2 regions of the Gordonia sp. Z-3 genome follow, and region 1 is predicted to be linked to the other one. Evidence: riboswitches for the same ligand, from Rfam matches in the RefSeq annotation. Region 1 holds a riboswitch; the other holds the start of a gene.
What was found. Region 1 has a riboswitch for S-adenosylmethionine ahead of VX037_RS16540 (aminotransferase class V-fold PLP-dependent enzyme). Riboswitches for the same ligand answer to the same signal wherever they lie in the genome.
Positions count from the first base shown of each region.

Region 2: another riboswitch for S-adenosylmethionine. It lies ahead of VX037_RS10220 (bifunctional o-acetylhomoserine/o-acetylserine sulfhydrylase); the one in region 1 lies ahead of VX037_RS16540 (aminotransferase class V-fold PLP-dependent enzyme).

Region 1 covers NZ_JAZARS010000014.1:35,943-40,917, reverse strand. The annotation lists gene VX037_RS16550 (O-succinylhomoserine sulfhydrylase) at 1-489, shown strand, start outside; gene VX037_RS16545 (isochorismate synthase) at 630-1,733, opposite strand; SAM riboswitch class IV at 1,823-1,936, shown strand; gene VX037_RS16540 (aminotransferase class V-fold PLP-dependent enzyme) at 1,951-3,243, shown strand; gene alc (allantoicase) at 3,316-4,299, opposite strand; gene VX037_RS16530 (MarR family winged helix-turn-helix transcriptional regulator) at 4,471-4,971, shown strand; gene VX037_RS16525 (MDR family MFS transporter) at 4,968-4,975, shown strand, end outside.
Region 2 covers NZ_JAZARS010000007.1:164,291-169,265, forward strand. The annotation lists gene VX037_RS10215 (cutinase family protein) at 1-1,528, opposite strand, end outside; SAM riboswitch class IV at 1,770-1,889, shown strand; gene VX037_RS10220 (bifunctional o-acetylhomoserine/o-acetylserine sulfhydrylase) at 1,951-3,279, shown strand; gene metX (homoserine O-acetyltransferase MetX) at 3,355-4,503, shown strand; gene VX037_RS10230 (Hsp70 family protein) at 4,542-4,975, opposite strand, start outside.

The DNA of each region.
Region 1 (4,975 bases):
CTGATGCGCCACACCGGGCCGGCATTGAGTCCGTTCAACGCCTGGACGATGCTCAAGGGCCTCGAGACGATGCGGTTGCGGTTGGACGCCTCGGTCGCCTCGGCGTTGCGGATCGCCGAGTTCCTGGAGGCCGATCCACGGGTGGCGTGGGTCAAATATCCCTTCCTGCAGTCTCATCCGCAGTACGAACTCGCCAAGGCGCAGATGTCGGGCGGCGGCACCGTGGTGACCTTCGAGATCGCCGACCGCGACGGCGTCGGTGGCAAGAAGCGGGCCTTCGAGGTGCTCAACGGCCTACGGGTCATCGACATCTCGAATAATCTCGGCGACTCGAAGTCGCTGATCACCCACCCGGCCACCACTACCCATCGTGCGATGGGTCCGGAAGGTCGAGCCGCCATCGGCGTCACCGACTCGGTGGTGCGGCTTTCGGTAGGGCTCGAGGGCGTCGACGACCTGATCGCGGATCTCGATCGGGCGCTGGGGTAAGGAAGTCGGCGGCCTGATCTCGATACGGCCCTCGGCTAGCGCCTCGGACCTACTCGATCACCGGAGAGTCAGCCCAACCGCTGGGCGACGTATCGAGGAGCGACGAACCCTCCTCCGGGTTGTGGGCGATCAGGAAGTCGTCAGGCATGCGCTATACCCAATGCGTTGAGGACGGTCGCGAGTTTGGCGGTGGTCTCGTCGAGTTCGTCCTGTGGGTCGGACTGGGCCACGATCCCGCCGCCGGCCCAGGTGCGCAGACTGTGGCGATCTGCGGCAAGCTGCAGGCATCGGATGGTGACCATCCACTCGCCGTCGCCGGCGTCGTCGCACCAGCCGACCGCGCCCCCGTATAACCCGCGTGGGTCTTCGACATCGCGGATCAACTGGGCGGCAACATCACTCGGTGTGCCACAGACCGCGGGGGTGGGACTGAGCAGCGCCGCGAGATCCAGCGCGGTGACCGACGGATCACGCAGCGTCGCGCGGATGGGTGTCGCCAGGTGCCAGATCTCGCCCGTGGAGCGGACCTCGGGGGTCGACGGTGCATCCAGATCCGAACTCAACGGGGCGAGCCGGTCGCGGAGGTAATCGACGACGAAGCGGTGCTCGGCGAGGTCTTTCGACGACGACGCGAGTGCCTTGGCGGCCGCACGGTCCGTGGTAGGGTCGGCGGATCGGCGTGCCGAGCCTGCGTACGGTCGGCAGGTGACGACCTGACCCGTCTTGCGCAACAACACTTCCGGGCTCGAGCCGAGTAGCCACGAATCGTCGCCGATGACGGCCCCTACGTCCACGGCGAAGGCGTTGTGGTCGACATTGCCGCCCGCGAGTGCGGCAAGCAGATCGGTGACCTCAACCGGCTGCCCGATCACGATGTCGACGGCGCGGGCGAGGACCACCTTGTCGACCACGCCGTCGGCGATCTGTTTGATGGCTGCGACCACCCGGTCGCGGTGGGTTCGTGGATCGGGGTGGGCCGTCATGGACACAACCTCGCGCGGTGTCGGCGGCACCGGCGTCAGCGGTGCGGCGTCCACATCGAGGACTTTTGGTTCGACGAGCGTCGCATTGTCGGCTGGGTCGAAAGGGATTGCCCCGGTGATGGCCCGAACGTCACCCGTGGAGAGGGCTGCGCGGGCGGCGGCGGTGTCGGTGAACGCACGCCGACGACCACGGGCGCGGACGGTGCCGTGGGGTCGGGACAGCACGAACACCTCGCGGTCGTCGCCGTCGGAAGTGGACATGACCTCACGGTACCGGCGCGGCTCGCCGGGTTTCGCGCACGCTGATCGGAAATTGACTCGTCCGGGGCCGATGGGCGACTGTTGATGCGGGTCATGAGTGCCAGTGACAAGCCCCGGCTCGCTGGCCGGCAACCCTCCTCCGCGGTGGGGTGCTCCGGGTGACGACCCGGCTGTGGTCGAGGTGGCCACGGCAAGTGCGGATTCCCTAGGAGCGTTCATGTCCACTGTGCTGTCAGACCCATTCATCACGTCACTCGCGGCTGCGCCGCTGCCCGCGTGCCCGCAGCCGACCCCGATCCCGCCGCTGGCCGAGGTCGTCGGCGCCACCGCGCACGTTCCTCTGTGCTCAGGCGGGTCGGTGCGCTATGTGAACCTCGACTACGCGGCCAGTGCGCCGGCGCTGGCCGCGGTGGCCGGCGCCGTGCAGGCCGCGCTCGGCCAGTACGCGAGCGTCCATCGGGGTGCCGGACATCATTCGCAGGTCACCACCGTCAGGTACGAGTCGGCCCGCGAGTCGGTACGAGCCTTCGTGCGCGGACGGATCGACGACGCCGTGGTGTTCACTCGCGGCACCACCGACGCGATCAATCTGGCCGCCCGGGCCACCCGCGGCGATGTCGTCGTCCTGGATATCGAGCACCACGCGAATCTGTTGCCGTGGACGGCCCGCGAGCGCACCGGGGGCTCGCGGGTGGTGCGGGCGCGGTCGACTATCGAGGGCACCCTGGCTGCACTGGAGGCGGAGTTGGCGGCGGCGCCGGCTGCGTTGCTGGCGGTGACCGCGGCGTCCAATGTGACCGGTGAAGTGCTGCCGATCGGCCGGCTCGCCGCGCTGGCCCACCGACACGGCGCCCGCATCCTGGTCGATGCAGCCCAGCTCGTCGCGCACCGGCCGGTGTCGATGGTCAGCCACGGTATCGACTACCTCGTGTTCTCCGGACACAAGCTTTACGCGCCGTTCGGCGCCGGGGTGCTGATCGGCCGGGCGGACTGGCTCGACGCGGCCGACCCGTACCTCGCCGGCGGCGGTGCGTCGGCGGCAGTCACCCTCGACGACGCAGCGTCGGCGAGTGTCGAATGGCGCAGCGGCGCAGCTCGACACGAAGCGGGATCACCGAACGTGCTGGGCGCCATCGCGATCGCGGCGGCCTGCGAGGCGTTGGCCGGCATCGGCTTCGAGACCATTGGTACGCATGAGGCGGAGCTGTTGGGTCGCCTCGACGCCGGACTGGCCGGGATCGCCGGCGTCGAGCTGCTGCGGATCTTCGACGACTCGACCGACCGGGTCGGTATAGCCGGGTTCGTCGTGGACGGTCACGCGCCCCGTGAAGTCGCCGAACATCTCAGTGACACAGCGGGAATCGGCGTGCGCGACGGAAAGTTCTGCGCACATCCGCTGCTGCAACGGCTCGGCTTTCCCGATGGTGCGGTGCGCGCGAGCTTCGGCCTGGGGACCGGCGCAGACGACATCAACCGTTTGGTGGAGGCGCTGCACCGATTGCAGGCCTGACACATCCGCGCACCGAGCGCGCATCCGCGCACGTCTCGACATGCGCGGATGCGCGATAGATGCGCGCGAAGCTCAGGCCTCGCCACGCTCCCACTGCTCGACGAGCTCGGCCTCCGCATCGTCGGTCAATGTGCCGTACAGCTTGAACCGCGCCATCCCACCGTCGGGGTAGATGTCCATGCGCGCCTCGGTCATCGGACGATCGAGGTCGATGACGAAGCGATGGCGGGTGTCGGGCTGCAGCTCGGTGCGGGGCAGGACCTCGAACCACTCGCCGTTCTCGCCGTCGCGACCCCGGACCGTCGCCGCGCCGGGAGCGTTGCCGAGGAAGTAGCTGGTGTCGAGTTCGACGAGGCTGACCTGGCCGCGCCCGGCCAGCCGGACCTGGACCCAGTCGTTGCCGTCGTCGCGGCGCCGCGAGGTCTCCCAGCCCTCGCCCATGTTGCGGGCGCGTCCGGGCATCAGCAGATTGTTGGGGGAGCTGTAGAACATGTTGGAGCAGGCCGTGATCAGGCCACCGTTCTCCAGTGCGGCGAGATCGAAGTGGCCGTAGCGGAAGAAGTGCGGGTTGGGCACTCCGCGACCGTGCACGCGGAAGCGGGCCACGCCGCCGTCGGGATGCATCGTCAGTCGCACGTGCGTGAACCGGTTCTTCGCATCGACCTTGAACGGGTTGCGGGTGTCACCCTCGGCGGGGGACTTGTCGACGATCGTGACCCACTCGACGTCGTTGAGTAGTTGATCGACCGAGACGACGCCTTCCACTGCGGCGGCCTCCACCGAGATGTGCGGTGGATAGTTGCCCTTGAACCACGACGTGTCGACCACCACGCCGTAGATGACGCCGGGCGCGCCGAGTCGGACGATCGCCTGGTCGACCCCGCTCTGCCGCCGTCGCCGGGTCTCCCAGCCGTCGTAGACCTGGCCTTTGTGACCGAACGTGGCCGGCTGGTACTGCGCCGCCGGCGTCTTGATGAGGTTCTGCGCCTCGGCGAATAGGTCGTCGTTGGTCCAGACCACCGCGCCCCCGAGATCGCGAAGGGCGAGATCGGGCATGGAGGTGAAATGCGGACGGTTGCCCGATGTGGGAGGCGGCTGAGGAGTCACGTTTTCTGATCGTAGGTAACGGTTTGCCTTCCCACGAATCCGCGCGCATACTTGCGTCCAGCAACTAATTGCAGTTCGCAACTAATTGCAAAGGGAAAGTAAAGAACTCGAGGAGGCGTGATGCTCGACCAGGGAGCTCTCGACGAGCTGTTCGACACTCTCGCCCGATACATCCGCATCCGCGACCGTGCGGCACACACCACGTTCAAGACACCGGACGGCGAGTTCGAGTCGGCCGCCTTCAAGTCGCTCTTCCACCTGGCCCGCCAGCCCATGCGGTCACGGGAACTCGCCGAGAGCCTCAACGCCGACCCGTCGACGGTGAGTCGCTATGTGGCCCAACTCGTCGATCTCGGCCTGGTACGCCGCGAAGCCGACCCCGACGACGGTCGCGCCACCCAGCTCGTGATCACCGACGACGGCCGAGCCCGCGTCGAGGCGATGCGGACGGTGCGTCGTACAGCCATGGACAACGCCATGTCGGACTGGAGTGACGACGAACTGCGCACCCTGGTCGGTTTGCTCGGCAGGTTCGTCGACGCCGCCGAGTCCGTGATCGCACCCCCATGCGCCAAGACGGGATCCGGCTCGCTCGAAGCGCTTGTGAAAGGACAGAAATGACAGA
Region 2 (4,975 bases), on a different contig from region 1:
TCGGTGGCGTAGCGTTCGGTGGCGTAGCGCTCGGTGACGATTCAGGCCCCGAGTCAGGTGCCACTGCCGACGTAACGGCCCCGGACTCCGAGGGCGTCGGGCGTTCGGGGCCCACCGCCTCGGACTCGATGTCCGTCACCTGCGACATCGCACGCAAGAAGGTGACCTGTCGGGGCGCATCGTCGGCGCTCTCTTCCGTGACGTGCGGACCCACGACCGTGCTGCGGGTCGGCAGCGGTCCGATGATCTCGCCGGCCCAGTACTTCACGAAGTTGGCGGGGATCAGCACGATGCTCTTGGCGCTGGCGGCCAGGGCGGCGACGCCCTCCTTGACATCGTCGGGTGCCCGTTCGACCACTCCATTGAGGATCTTCTCGAACACCAACAGATCGGGAAGATAGCCGCCGTAGCCGACGTTCGGCAGCGGCGGCAGGACGTCCTGGACGACGCGGACCACCGGTTGCAGGTTGGACAGCTCGATCCCATAGGGCAGATCGACGGTCCACCGATCGGCGAGGACATCGCGGATCCTCGTACCGTCGAGCCCGATCGTCTCGGCACCATCGCGGATGACGCCGATGATGGCCGAGTCCGCCTCGGCGATGCAGTCGGTTTGGTCGGCTCCGCAATCGACCGCGCGTCCCGTGTTCCATACCGGTTCGGTGGGATCGCGATACATCTGCCAGTTGTACAGACCGTGCTTGGTGAAATAGCCGACCAGGCCGTCGACGGTCCCGATGGGGTCGTATAGCGGGTCGGGCAGGTCGCAGATGGGGTCGCCCTCGACGCAAACCGAGACCACCGCGTCCTCGAGCTCCCCGAAACCCCGGTTGCCATGGCCCTCTCGGGCGCCGCTCATGGTGAGTCCGGGGATCACGCCGATCAGTGAGAGTTCGATGCCACGGCCGGTCTTGTCCCCCACCCGCCGGGGATCGGCGTAGAGCTCGCCGGACAGGCCGTCGGTACTGATGTCGACGACGATCGGTTCGCCCTCGTCGTCGAGCTCCGGGTTCCCGTGCTCGTCGAGCAGCACGACCTTGTCGTCGCGGTCGTTGCCGATGTCGGAGAGGACGTCGCCGGCCACCCGCGCACCCTGCGAGTAGCCGGCGACCACCACCGGCGTGTCACAGTGATACTGGTAGCGCGCGATCGCCTGCTTCGTCGCAGCGTTGCCCTGCGTCACGCTGTCGTCATAGCCCGCGGCGCCGAGCGGCCACAGCGTCGTCGGATAGTCGGCGTTGATCACTTTGTAGGGAGCGTCCGCGTAGCGCGAGTCGTCGGCGGTCCCGGGCGTGTCATCGATTCCGGTGCCGCTGAACCGTTGCTTGACGCCGATCATGTTCGCCGCGTCCGGGTCATTCGTCCCGCCGACGATGATCACGGCGCCCGCACCACAGTCGTAGTCGTCGTCCGAATCCGCCCGGGCCACGCCAGCCGGAAGGCAGTACGCGGCAGCCACCGCGAGAGCACCCGCCATGGCAACGAGCACGACCGTCATCCGGTGTGCCGAACGGCACCGAGCAGGCATCAGATCTCTTCTCGTCGCAGGGCCTGGGCTGGCGACAGCCTAGATCCGCGATCTCAAAGACCGCATCATCGTTCGTTAGACTAACGACTCTCACCTGGGGTTTCAGTCGCACTGCGGCCGAAGTTCATCCTTTCGGACGACAGTTGTTCTCATTTTGTGACCTGCCGATCCAGGCGTGTTCCGATCACCGCGAACAACACGGTTCTCAGTCGCGCAGGGGCGTGCTATATCCTTGACGCCAGGTCATGAGCATCAGCGTCAAGCCCCGGCTCGCTGATCGGCAACCCTCCAACCGCGGTGGGGTGCTCCGGGTGATGACCGGGTTGAGGAATGCGGATGCGTTCCGAGGCAAGCGCGGGTCCGAAGGTCGGACCCCACCAGGGTCGTCGCACCCTGCCGACCGCAGAAAGTAGGACATGGTCATGTCTGACGCCACTGGCTCCGACGCCGTCGACCCCACGGCGAACTGGAGCTTCGAGACCAAACAGATCCACGCCGGGCAGACGGCGGATCCCACCACCAACGCACGGGCATTGCCCGTGTACCAGACGACGTCGTACGTCTTCAACGACACCCAACACGCCGCGAACCTCTTCGGGCTCGCCGAACCGGGCAACATCTACACCCGGATGATGAACCCGACCCAGGATGCGGTGGAACAGCGAATCGCTGCACTCGAAGGTGGCGTCGCCGCTCTCCTGCTCGCGTCGGGTCAGGCCGCCGAGACGTATTCCATCTTGAACATCGTCGAGACCGGTGGCCACGTGGTCTCCAGCCCACGGCTCTACGGCGGCACATTCAACCTGTTCCACTACACGTTGCCCAAGCTCGGCATCGAGGTGTCCTTCGTCGATGATTCCGAGGATCTGGACTCCTGGCAGGCGGCCATCAAGGACAACACCCGGGCAGTGTTCGGTGAGACCATCTCCAATCCGAACAACGAGATCCTCGACATCGAAGGCATCGCCGAGGTCGCACACCGGAACAGCCTCCCGCTGATCGTCGACAACACGGTCGCGACGCCCTACCTGCTGAACCCACTCGCCCACGGCGCGGACATCGTGGTGCATTCGGCCACCAAGTACATCGGCGGCCACGGCACCGCGATCGGCGGTGTCATCGTGGACGGCGGTACCTTCGACTGGCGGGTACAGCGCGACGGCGTCGATCTCTTCCCGGGCTTCACTACACCGGACCCCAGCTATCACGGCGCCGTGTTCGCCGACCTCGGCGCCCCGGCGTTCGCCCTGAAGGCCAGGGTCCAGTGGCTACGCGACACCGGCGCGGCGATCTCTCCGTTCAACGCTTTCCTGTTGGCGCAGGGACTGGAGACGCTGAGTCTGCGCATCGAACGCCACGTGAGCAACGCACGTCGCGTGGCCGATTTCCTGGAGGGGCACGCGCAGGTGGAGTCGGTCGCCTACGCGGGTCTGTCGTCGTCGCCCTGGTACGACCGCGCCCAGAAGCTACTGCCGAAGGGGCAGGGCGCCATCGTCAGTTTCGAGATCACCGGCGGCGTGGATGCGGGTAAGAAGTTCGTGGACGCACTGACGTTGCACAGTCACGTGGCCAATATCGGTGATGTGCGATCACTGGTGATCCACCCCGCCTCCACCACCCACAGCCAACTGGCCCCGCAGGAGCAGATCGACGCCGGCGTCACCCCTGGTCTGGTGCGGCTGGCAGTGGGTATCGAGGGCATCGACGACATCATCACCGACCTGGAACTGGGGTTTGCTGCTGCCAAGTGATGTGTGGGACAACAGCATTCATGTGACAACAGGCCAATGCGTCGACTATCGAGTGTGACGAAGAGTGAGTGAATTGTGTCGGTGAGTATCGAACCGCAAACCCAGCCCGCTGATCGCCCCGACTGGGAGCAGATGCCGGACGGGGCGATGTCCAGTGTCCGCATCGGTGCGGTATCTCTCGACAACGGCCAACGGCTCGACGATGTCACCCTGGCCTTCCAGCGCTGGGGGACATTGTCGCCCACCCGCGACAACGTCATCCTCACCCTGCACGCGCTGACCGGTGACTCACACGTCACCGGCCCCGCCGACGACGAGCACCCGACCGCTGGATGGTGGGACGGGCTGATCGGCCCCGGACTCGCCATCGACACCGACGAATGGTGTGTCATCTCGGCCAACGTGCTCGGCGGATGTCGCGGCTCCACCGGACCTGCATCGCCGGCCCCGGACGGGCGGCCGTGGGGCTCTCGCTTTCCGCAGATCACGGTGCTCGATCAGGTTCGCGCCGAACGAATCCTGATGGATCACCTGGGGATCACCGGAATCGGCTCGGTGGTCGGCGGGTCGATGGGCGGCGCGCGGGCGCTCGAGTGGGCCATCGAATATCCGGAGATGGTGCGCAGCGCACTGGTGCTCGCGGTCGGGGCCCGGGCGACTGCCGATCAGATCGGCACCCAGACCACTCAGATCGCCGCGATCCAGGCTGATCCCGCATGGCAGAACGGCGATTATCACCGCACGGGCCGTGCTCCCACCGCCGGACTGGGTGTGGCCCGGCGGATCGCCCATCTCACCTATCGGGGTGAGGTGGAACTCGATCGTCGCTTCGCCAACCATCCCCAGGCCGACGAACAACCCCTGCACGGTGGTCGCTACTCCGCCGACAGTTACCTGCAGCATCAGGCGGACAAGCTGACCCAACGCTTCGACGCCGGCAGCTACGTCGTACTCAGCGAGGTGCTCAACCATCACGACGTCGGCCGCAACCGGGGCCGCGTCGAGGACGTCCTGGGTGCCTGCCAGGTTCCGGTGATCGTCGGTGGGATCGCGTCGGACCGCCTGTATCCGATACGGCTGCAGGAAGAACTCGCCGAGCAACTCGGCAACTGCGTCGGGGGTCTGCAGGTGCTGCACTCCGACAACGGTCACGACGGTTTCCTGACCGAATTCGACGCGATCAGTGACCTTCTCAAGCGCACGGCAGAGATCGCCCGAACCTGAGACCCGACCCGACCCGATGGCGGTCGGCCTGATCGGCGCTACCGGACCGGGGTCGGCGTTGTCGTGGTCGGTGTGGTCGTGGACACCGGCGCCGCATCCTCCGGAGCCGCGCGCCGCGGTGCCGGCGTCGTCGTGGTCGGCGTCACCGGTGCTGCGGGTGGCGCCTGCGTGGACGACTGCGGCAGCAGTCCCGGTGGGATGAACTCCGGCAGGGTCGGGGTGGGGCGGGTGCCCGGCGGCCACGGCAACGACGGCAGCGGATACGGCAGCAGCGTGCGTGTCGGTGTCGACGTGGCGGGGCCCGACTCTGCGGTCGGCGGCAGTTCCGTGGTCGCCCATCCCGGCGATTCGTCCCACCGCGGTTGCGGCTGCTGCGTCGTCGGCACCATCGGTTCAGGTTGGAGCTGCGGGGTCCGCGGCGCCGGTGCGGCGGCGGTGGTGGTGCTCGACGTCTGGGCGGTCGTCGTGGACG